2 regions of the Asaia sp. HumB genome follow, and region 1 is predicted to be linked to the other one. Evidence: predicted binding sites of a transcription regulator. Region 1 holds the regulator's gene; the other holds the start of a gene.
The links. The regulator LexA, encoded in region 1, represses DNA repair genes until DNA is damaged. The targets are predictions, from matches to a motif close to TGTTCTANNTANGTTC.

Region 2: recA (recombinase RecA) is a predicted target of LexA. The motif match lies at 1,886-1,901, and genes of this name have one in related genera.

What each region holds. Positions count from the first base shown of each region.
Region 1 is NZ_JARPML010000002.1:2,871,744-2,876,644, forward strand. It holds gene pgsA (CDP-diacylglycerol--glycerol-3-phosphate 3-phosphatidyltransferase) at 1-472, shown strand, start outside; gene P5689_RS14035 (hypothetical protein) at 593-1,117, shown strand; gene lexA (transcriptional repressor LexA) at 2,078-2,797, opposite strand; gene rpmG (50S ribosomal protein L33) at 3,034-3,201, shown strand; gene P5689_RS14050 (septum formation initiator family protein) at 3,596-3,925, opposite strand; gene eno (phosphopyruvate hydratase) at 4,056-4,901, opposite strand, start outside.
Region 2 is NZ_JARPML010000002.1:1,927,577-1,932,477, reverse strand. It holds gene P5689_RS09855 (alpha-E domain-containing protein) at 1-585, shown strand, start outside; gene recA (recombinase RecA) at 751-1,791, opposite strand; gene P5689_RS09845 (gamma-glutamyltransferase) at 2,033-3,466, opposite strand; gene P5689_RS09840 (DsbA family protein) at 3,688-4,479, shown strand; gene P5689_RS09835 (PPK2 family polyphosphate kinase) at 4,543-4,901, opposite strand, start outside.

The sequences.
Region 1 (4,901 bases):
CGACTACTTGGACGGGATGCTGGCGCGTCGCTGGAAACAGGGGTCGGAACTGGGTCGCATGATGGACCCGATTGCGGACAAGCTGCTCGTGGGGGCCCTGCTGCTCGCTCTGGCGGGGTATGGCAGGCTGGTGGACGGTGCCTTGTTTGCAGCGATTATCATTCTAGTGCGGGAGATCATGGTAAGTGGTCTGCGCGAATTCATGGCCAGTCAGCGCGCAACACTCCCTTCGACCCGCCTCGCGAAGTGGAAAACAGGCATCCAGATGGTCGCGATCGGCTGCCTGCTGGCTGGGGACGTCATGCCTCGACAGATCGGGCTCGGTGCGATTTCCTTTACTCATCTTGGTGCAGTGATGCTCTGGGTTTCGGTGGTACCGACGGTGATGAGTGGGTGGGGCTATCTGGTAACCGGTCTCGCAAAAATGCTTGGAACCGGCACAAACGGTTCTTCAGCCAAACTCACGCACTAGTATTGTGCGCTATACATGTTCTGTATCTGGCATTGTCGTCAGGGGCGTCTTAAAAGGGGCGCAAAGACATCCCTGGAGTAGATGATGAGAAAGGCCGCTCTTTTAGCGATCCCAGTTTTGTTGAGTGGCTGTTCCGGTCTCGGGAAATCCCTCCATGACACGGCCACCTTGCCGGGTGCCAATCCAAACATGCCGGAGGGCATTTCGGAGAATATGGAGAAGGTGCGCGGGCACGCCTACATGGCGATGCCGCTACTGCCCGAAAACGGAAATGTCTGGCCCGGTGCTCCGCAACCCTTGCCTACCTTGCGCGACGTCGAGGCCTCGCCTAACGGCCTGCGGGATGCTCTGGCAGACACCAACAGCTACTTCGGCTCCATGACGAAAAGCCATGGTGCGAGTAATGGGAGCAGCATCCAGCTCGGTGACGGAGGCACCATCGAGATGGGTGAACATGATGGCGTCGTGAATGGCGTTCGCTCTGCGTCTCGCCCGTCGCTCTCTTCCTCGGTTGAGGATAATGCTCACAAATATCTTGCTCCGAGCCATAGCGGCACCATCGTGATCCCGAATGGTGACGGAACAAGCACGCTAATATCGCCGGATGGCTCTGTGCGCGTCACTAAGGATAAGGCGGCTCACTGACCGGACAATCGGCCTGACCCTGGGTGATCTCCAGGTAAGAAACAGGGCAGGTCGAGTGAGGGTTGCCACATACTGGAGTTATGGCCTGTAGAGTGCGCCCCGGTCGGCAACAATTGCGAACGCCCGGCATAGTTCAGCGCGGCTCAGAGAGTGATCAGACACCTCAACGACTGGGGCGGGCCATAAACCTGCTGCGTCAATCACAGGGCGATACGGCGACATCGGACCACTCGCAAAGATCAGAAATTGCCTCTCCATTCAGTATTACTTCGGGTTGGCCATGATGCTGGGAAGGGCCGAGTCTTCGCGGCGGCATGCGGTAGGGGTGCCAGACGGATGGTTCGGCCCAATAAGCTCGGAAGCTCCTCGCGAGAGTCCCTTCCTGCGATCAGAAGTAATTCGGCGGAATAGATGGGTGAGACGTTGTTTTTTTTGCTGGGTAACGTCTGGTAAAATACTCGGACCCTGATGGGCTAAGGCTACTGACTATCAAAAGAAGTACGCCTCCGCCTGACGGTGACACACTGAACTTCATCCACTGTGGCGAAAGGCTGCGCTGGCGCTTGGTGCTAACAAAGCGCTCCATGGCGCAGCGAAAGATTGCGACGAACCCGTTAAGTTGCCGCACCTACGTTATTGCGAGAGGCCTTGCCGCCATATCCTGCTTAGTTTCCGCGCACCTGGCCACGCTCAAAGCTTTACTTCAGCAGGAGGGCAGAGATCTCTGCATCGAAGTTCTTCCACCCCGACACCGGTGCGCGCCCCGCGTTGCCCCACGAGGCCTGACGCGACCCTGGCCCTTCAGCAAATGCACGCCTCCTGAGCCCGCAAGACTTCATGATTACCCGCCATATCTCTGTTCGAAGTCTGGAGCGATGTACACTTATCCTGGACCGAAGCCCTTTCTTGTCAGGGTCGGAAGGCAGACATCGCTAAGGGGCCGGGCGGTTATGAGAACGGTCAGTTGTACTGACGGTAAAGCCCGATCAGTACGCCCTGGATGCGGACACGGCTTTGCGGGAATATCTGCGTCTCATAGGCGGAATTGGCAGGCTCCAGAGCAATCGACTGGCCCTTCTGGCGCAGGCGTTTGAGTGTCACCTCCTGACTATCCACCAGCGCCACAACGATCTTGCCGTTCTCCGCCGTTTCGGCCTGGCGAATGATGACGATATCACCGTCGAGGATGCCAGCCTCGATCATCGAATCACCTGACACATGCAGGGCGTAATGCTGCCCGTTAGTGAGTTGCGCCGCGGGGATATCAATCTGCTCTCCCTGATCGCGGAATGCCTCGATTGGCAAGCCGGCGGCGATACGGCCATAGAGCGGCACACCCACGACAGAACTCTGCGAGTCAACCGAGCTCGAGGCCAGCGGCTTGGCCTGGCTATGCGCAAGGCGGGGAAAGGGGCCAGCTTCTACGGGAGTATCACTCGTCACGGCCGTCGCAGGCTGCGCCTCAGTGACCGGTAGGCGCAGTATTTCAAGTGCACGGGCCCGGTGATGATGGCGCCGCAGGAATCCACGCTCTTCAAGCGCTGAAATCAGCCGATGAATACCGGATTTGGATCGCAGTTCCAGCGCCTCCTTCATTTCGTCAAAAGAAGGCGAAAATCCTGTCCGCTTGAGATAGCCGTCGATATAAAGCAGGAGCTGGTGTTGCTTGCGTGTCAGCATGGGGTCCCTCTCTCCGTGGCGGGGGCGGTACTCGACCGTAACTGCCCGGAATCACAATGTTCTTATTAAGTTCTTGGTTCGATCTCTTCAAGATTTTTTCCCCGGAACATCAAAAATTATCCACCGTTCGAGCGGAAACACTTGACCCGCAGGCGTAATAGAAGCATTTATGCGCCCAGCTTGAAAACGCTGCCGTTCATGTCGCGCGCAGCGACAGATCAGTTTGCGAGGACCCAATGGCCAAGACCAACGTCATCCAGATCCGTCTCGTTTCGACCGCGGATACCGGATATTTCTACGTCACCAAGAAGAACGCCCGCTCGGCGACCGGCAAGATGGAAGTGCGCAAGTACGACCCCGTCGTCCGCAAGCATGTTGCGTTCCGCGAAGCCAAGATCAAGTAAGATCGGCTGACGCTGACGGAAAAGAAAAGCGGCCTTCGGGCCGCTTTTTTTGTGCCTGCTCGCTGTCGATCGGGGAGAGGGGCGGTGCAGACTTCATGCGGGGCCGTGACTCACCCAGTCGACGCCTGGTCCGGCTTGATGGCCGTCAGCTTGAAGGAGAAGTTGGAGAGCACCCTTTTACGAGCAAGGTTGCCGATGCATATTTCGGCAACGATACGGTAGAAGTGCATGCAGGCCGTTCGGTAAGGCCGTCGTGTTGAACTCAGGCACGTGGGCGCTGGTTGAGCCGAGATGTATCGCCACTTCGTCCCGAGGGCGCGAGCGTTACAGAACCCGCGCTGTTCGGCGTGTAGTCACGAAAGATCCGGCGGGAGAAACCCGTCTCTGGGAGTTTTCAGTAGAGCTTTTCGTGCGGGCCATACGGAATGACCGTATCGCCATTACGGGCCAGATTCAGCATGGCGCGTGAGCGCTCATCCAGCATATCGGCGTCCAGGGCGCGCTCGTTCAGGCTGCCGATACGACGCTTCCAGACGGCTTGTTCAGCATCCGCATCTTTCTGGGCCTGAAGCGCCTGATCCATCAGTTTGAGCTGCTGGTGATAGGCCTTGATTCCGTGGTCGCCCTGAAGCGCGTTCCAGCCGAAATAGGCTGTGAGACCGAGAAACAGAGCCGGAGGGACAACGGCACGTACAAAACGACGGATAGCACGAACGATCTGCACGGGAACTCCATCAATCCAGTAACAACCAGCCTGAGCTAGACTAACCTCAGCTTACGATCGCTGACAATCAAGTAAACGCAATGAGGGAGAGAATGACTCTCTCCCCCATGCTTACGTAGTGCAAAAAGGCTCAGGCGCGCGGGAGGATTGAGCGGCCTGCGTAACGGGCGGCGGTTGCCAGCTCGTTTTCAATGCGGATCAGCTGATTGTACTTTGCCGTACGATCCGAGCGTGACAGCGAGCCCGTCTTGATCTGACCGCAATTGGTCGCCACGGCGAGATCAGCGATGATCGAATCTTCGGTCTCACCCGAGCGATGGCTCATGACGCACTTGTAGCCGGCGCGATGTGCGGTTTCCATGGCGCGGAGCGTTTCGGTCAGCGTGCCGATCTGGTTGACCTTCACCAGCAGCGCGTTGGCTGTGTTGCTCTCGATGCCACGCACCAGACGCTCGGTGTTGGTCACGAACAGATCGTCCCCGACGAGCTGCAGCTTGTGGCCAAGCTTTGCTGTCAGCTCTGCCCAGCCTTCCCAGTCGTCTTCTGCAAGGCCGTCTTCGATCGAAACGATCGGATAGCGTGCAGCGAGATCGGCCAGGTAGTCGATCATGCCCGAAGAGTCGAGATCGCGGCCTTCGCCGTCCATCTTGTAGCGGCCATCGCGATAGAATTCGGTGGCGGCACAATCGAGCGCGAAGGTTACGTCTTCACCGAGGCGGTAACCAGCACCTTCGACCGACTTCGAGATGAAGCCAAGCGCTTCGTCTGCCGACTTCAGACCCGGAGCAAAGCCGCCTTCGTCACCAACATTGGTGTTGTGACCCGCTGCATGCAGGTTCTTCTTCAGGTGCGCGAAGATTTCCGATCCCATACGCACAGCGTCCATGATCGTCGGTGCGCCGACCGGCTGGATCATGAATTCCTGGATATCGATGGGGTTATCGGCATGCTGGCCACCATTGACGATGTTCATCAT
Region 2 (4,901 bases), 940 kb from region 1:
CAGGAATGTCAGTCCCATGCTGGCGTGACGGAAGGGACGCTCTATCGCGACCAGGCCTGGCTATTCTATCTGCTGGGTCGGCATCTGGAGCGCAGTGACCAGATCACACGATTGATCGACACACGCTATCATACGCTCCTGCCTGATGCTGCCGAGGTGGGGTCGGAAATCGACATGACACAATGGGCGTCCGTGCTGCGCTCGGCCGCGGCCTATCACGCCTTTCGTCGTCTCAAACCGGTGACGACCACGCCTGCCAATGTGGTTGGTTTCCTGCTCAAGAATGAGGGGTTTCCGCGTTCCCTCGCACTCAACCTGCGTCACGCCGACTCTGTCCTGGGTGCCCTCGCCACACACTACAACCTGCGCAAGCAAAGCTCGGCTGTGCAGGAACGCCTGGGCGAATTACGCGCCATGCTGGATGACCAGACAGCCGAGGAAATCATCATTCGTGGGCTGCACGAATGTATGCACTGGATTCAGGAACAGATTGAAACCTGCCAGAACGAACTGGCCGCCGCCTATTGGGCGCCCCCCAAGGCATTTGATGCCGGAGGCTTCAGCCAGTCTCAGGGTCAGGCGTAAAAACCGACAGCGAGAGCTTACCGTGCGGGCGTTGAGTCCCCCCGGTACGATATTTGGCTGTCTGCGCTGAATGACCCATAAAAAGACCCGCTGCATCCCTGGTGATGCAGCGGGTCTTTTCAATTCAGTCTTGCGCTACCCTGCCTGCGACAGGGATGACGGGACTCAGGCTTCGGCTTCGTCTTCCTGCTCTTCCGGCGAGGTCATCATGGCGTCAGCCACCACGCCAGCCTGCTCGCGGATACGACGCTCGATATCGGCCGCCATCTCGGGGTGATCGCGCAGGAACTGCTTGGCATTCTCACGCCCCTGACCCACGCGGGTGCTGTCATACGAGAACCAGGCACCCGATTTCTCAACGATATTGGCCTTGACGCCCAGATCGATCAGTTCGCCGACCTTGCTGATGCCCTCGCCATACATGATGTCGAATTCAACCTGACGGAAAGGCGGGGCCATCTTGTTCTTGACCACCTTCACGCGTGTCTGGTTGCCCACCACCTCGTCGCGGTCCTTGATCGAACCGATACGGCGGATATCCAGACGCACCGACGCGTAGAATTTGAGCGCGTTACCACCGGTCGTGGTCTCGGGATTGCCGAACATCACGCCGATCTTCATGCGGATCTGGTTGAGGAAGATCACCATCGTATTCGAGCGCGAGACTGTGCCGGTCAGCTTGCGCAGGGCCTGGCTCATCAGACGGGCATGAAGACCGACATGGCTGTCGCCCATATCGCCTTCAAGTTCCGCACGCGGCACCAGTGCTGCCACGGAGTCGACCACCAGCACATCGACGGCACCGGAACGCACCAGCGTATCGGCAATTTCCAAAGCCTGTTCACCAGCGTCAGGCTGGCTGAGCAGAAGATTATCGACATCCACCCCAAGCTTGCGGGCATAACCCGGATCGAGCGCATGTTCAGCATCGATGAAGGCGCAGGTTCCGCCCTTCTTCTGGGCTTCGGCAATGGCATGAAGCGCCAGTGTCGTCTTACCGGAGCTTTCCGGGCCGTAGATCTCGATGATACGGCCACGCGGCAGACCGCCGATACCGAGGCCGATATCGAGGCCCAGCGAGCCCGTGGAAATCACATCGGCCTGCTCCTTGGGGCGCTGCCCCATGCGCATGATCGACCCCTTGCCGAAAGCCCGTTCGATCTGGCTCAGCGCACCTTCGAGTGCTTTCGTCCTGTCCACGCTCATATCCTGTCCTCCGCTCACACCAGTGTTGCCGAACTCATGAAAATCGGCAATCGGGGCAGCGCGATTCGTGTTGATCGTTCACATTTGTTCTTGAGAACATATCATGATCAAACCCCTTTTGCACAAGGGGACGGGCATAAAAAATACCCCCTGTTTCCAGGGGGTATAAGTGTCGTTTCTGCAAACAATTCATACTCCCGCATCCGGCCTCGATGCCCCAGACGCGAGAGATCACGCAGGATCAGTTGTTCACACTGCCCACGGAAAGACCGCCACCACGCGGATCGGTGTCACCCTGACAATTGCCGCCCTTGCAGACTGAGGCATTAACGCGCCCCTGCCCTTCATGCGGCACCGTCGTGCCAGAGACGATCGCCCGTGCAGCCTGAGCCAGCGCATCGGCGGCATCGTTCTGGCCGGAGGCGGCGGCGGCACCAATCAGGGTGCCACGACGCTGCACAATGGCAGCAGCCAGAAGCGGTGCCGGATAGCGCCCCGGTGCCGCAGCCAGCAGCACGCCCGTTCCTTCAGCCATACGACCTGTGCCGAACAAATTGTTGTCAGTCAGGGCGCAGGCTACAGCGCCGCCCTTGTTGTCTGTTACGACAAAGGAGGTCGAGGCCGGAAGCGACGGCAGGGAAGCACCGTGGCTGGAGCCCCCATTGACCAGCGTCTGTGCAGCGCTGAGGAGGGCGTCATTGCTCAGGCCATGACGGTCTTCGCTGCGCCACGTTGCCACCACGCTCTGTGCGGAAGCGCCGGAGTGGAACGCCGCCGCAGCACCAAGCCCACCATCGGCAGGCGGCGGCAGGAACGAGGCCACATAGCCATCCTTCTCGACCTGAAGCGGCGCGATCTGCGCTGGCATGGCGTTACGCAACGCTGTGGTCGAAAGGCCGCCCCCTGCCTTGTTGGCCCCTTCGACAAAGATCCCGCCAAGCGCCCCGTTATACAGATCGCCCACACCAACATTGGTCATGCGTTCCAGAAAACTTGCCAGCTGGGGCTGCACCAGCGCATCGCCATTTTGCAGCGGCGCGCCATCGGGACGGCTGAAAACGCTACGTGCGGCGTCATCGGCGAAGAGGGGGTTCTGTACCGCAGCAATATCGTTGGCCAGCACGCGGCTGACTGTGGTGCCGCTGCGGGCAAGGCGAACGGACGGACCAAGAATATCAGCAAATTCGACGGTGCCGTAGCGAAGCTGCATGGTGAACAACCCACGCGGCGTCATCGGTATCGCCGCCTGACGCGTGGCTGCACCCGAAGCGCTGGCTGAACCGGGCAGGAACACGAAAGCCTGGGGGGCCTCGTTGGCGCGTGTGGCCAGGCAGGCGCCACCACCGCCCAGAGAGGCACGCGATGGCAGGGTGACCGACAGTGCCATCCCCACCGCAGCCGCAGCATCGGCTGCGTTGCCGCCATGCACCAGCACATCGCGCCCGATCAGGGCCGCACGTGGCTCATCGGCGACTACCGTGCCGATATAGCCCGTCACGATGGGCGTGGTCTTGCCAAACAGGCTGTGACCGATATGCGCGACATCGCTGCACCCGGCGAGCAGCATGGCTGCCGTCAGGGCACAAGCCGGGCGCAACCCTGCCTTGAGCGCAAAGCGCCCTGCGGGGCGACAGGGGGCATTCGACTGACGATGCGCCACGTGCGGTGTCTCCATGACCCGGCAAGCCTTTTCTCTACTGTTCCGGACAGGGATGGCATCTTCGGGGGCCGAAGAAGCAACTGTCTGGAAATTGGGTTCGTTAACGCATCTAACCGTGATCCGGACGATGGGCAACCGCGCGACCGGCTCCGGTTTTGCGAAATCGCTTTTGCTGGCCTATGCAGGAGCGCGTTTTCTTCACGCCCATGTCTTTCACGACCAGCAGGATCGTCCTCATGACCCGCCCGACCCGTGCCCGGCTTGCCGGCACCTTTCTCGCCCTTGGTCTGACCGTGTCGACCGCCGTTCCGGCCCTTGCTGCCCCCAGTACTGCGTCTGCCCCAACGGAATCATCTTTCAGCCCGGCCCAGCGCGCCGAGATCGTGACGATCCTGCGCGATGCCCTGAAGAATGACCCGAGCATTCTGAGCGATGCCATCGTGGCCCTGCGTCAGGGCGCCCAGCAGAAGGCAGCAGATGACGCCCTCACCCATGTCCGCTCCGATCGTGAGCGTCTGCAAAAGGGGCCCGACTACACGGTGCGCGGCAACCCGCAGGGTGATCTCACCATCGTGGAGTTTCTCGACCCGCGCTGCGGCTATTGCCGCAGCATGGTGCCCGTGGTCGATGCCCTCCTGAAGTCGGACAGCAAGCTGCGTCTGGTCGAAAAGCTGGTGCCGGTGCTTAGCGAGAAAAGCGTTCTGGACACGCAGGCCATTTTCGCCGCCGCACTGCAGGGCGGCTACGAAAAGATGAAACGCGCCCTGATGCAGGACACGACGCCCCCTACCCTGGATCGTATCCGTCAGCTCGCCACGGCCAATGGGCTGAATGCTGACAAGCTGGTGACTGACATGCACGCATCAAGTGTTGCCGCGCAGATCAACGAGAATCTGGCCGAAGCAAGGCTGATCGGCCTCGATGGCACGCCGACCTTCGTTTTCGGTACGAGTGCGATCATTCCCGGTGCCATCTCGGCTGAGGAAATGCGCGAGCAGATCAAAACCGCACGTAAGGACGCGCACTGACAACCCTTACGCTTCCATCCTGCAACGGCCCCCAAAGGAGGCGACCTTGCAGGATGGGTAAGATCAGCCGGGTATCTTGCTCGCCTTGATCTTGGCTTCGAGCCGACCGAGATTTTCGAGAATCTCAGGCGATGGCGGCGGTGGCTCCGGGCTCAGGCTCTCAAGCCTTGCAATCAGGGCTTCCATCACCACCAGACGAGAATACCATTTCTTGTTTGACGGCACGACAAGCCAGGGCGCGTGCTCGGTCGCCGTCGCCCGGATCGCTTCTTCATAGGCTGTCTGGTAAGCGGGCCAGAACTGACGTTCCGCCAGATCGCTCTCATCGAACTTCCAGCGCTTGTCCGGCCGATGAAGACGACGCAGCAGACGCTCCTGCTGACACTCGGGCGACATGTGCAGCATGACCTTGAGAACATGGA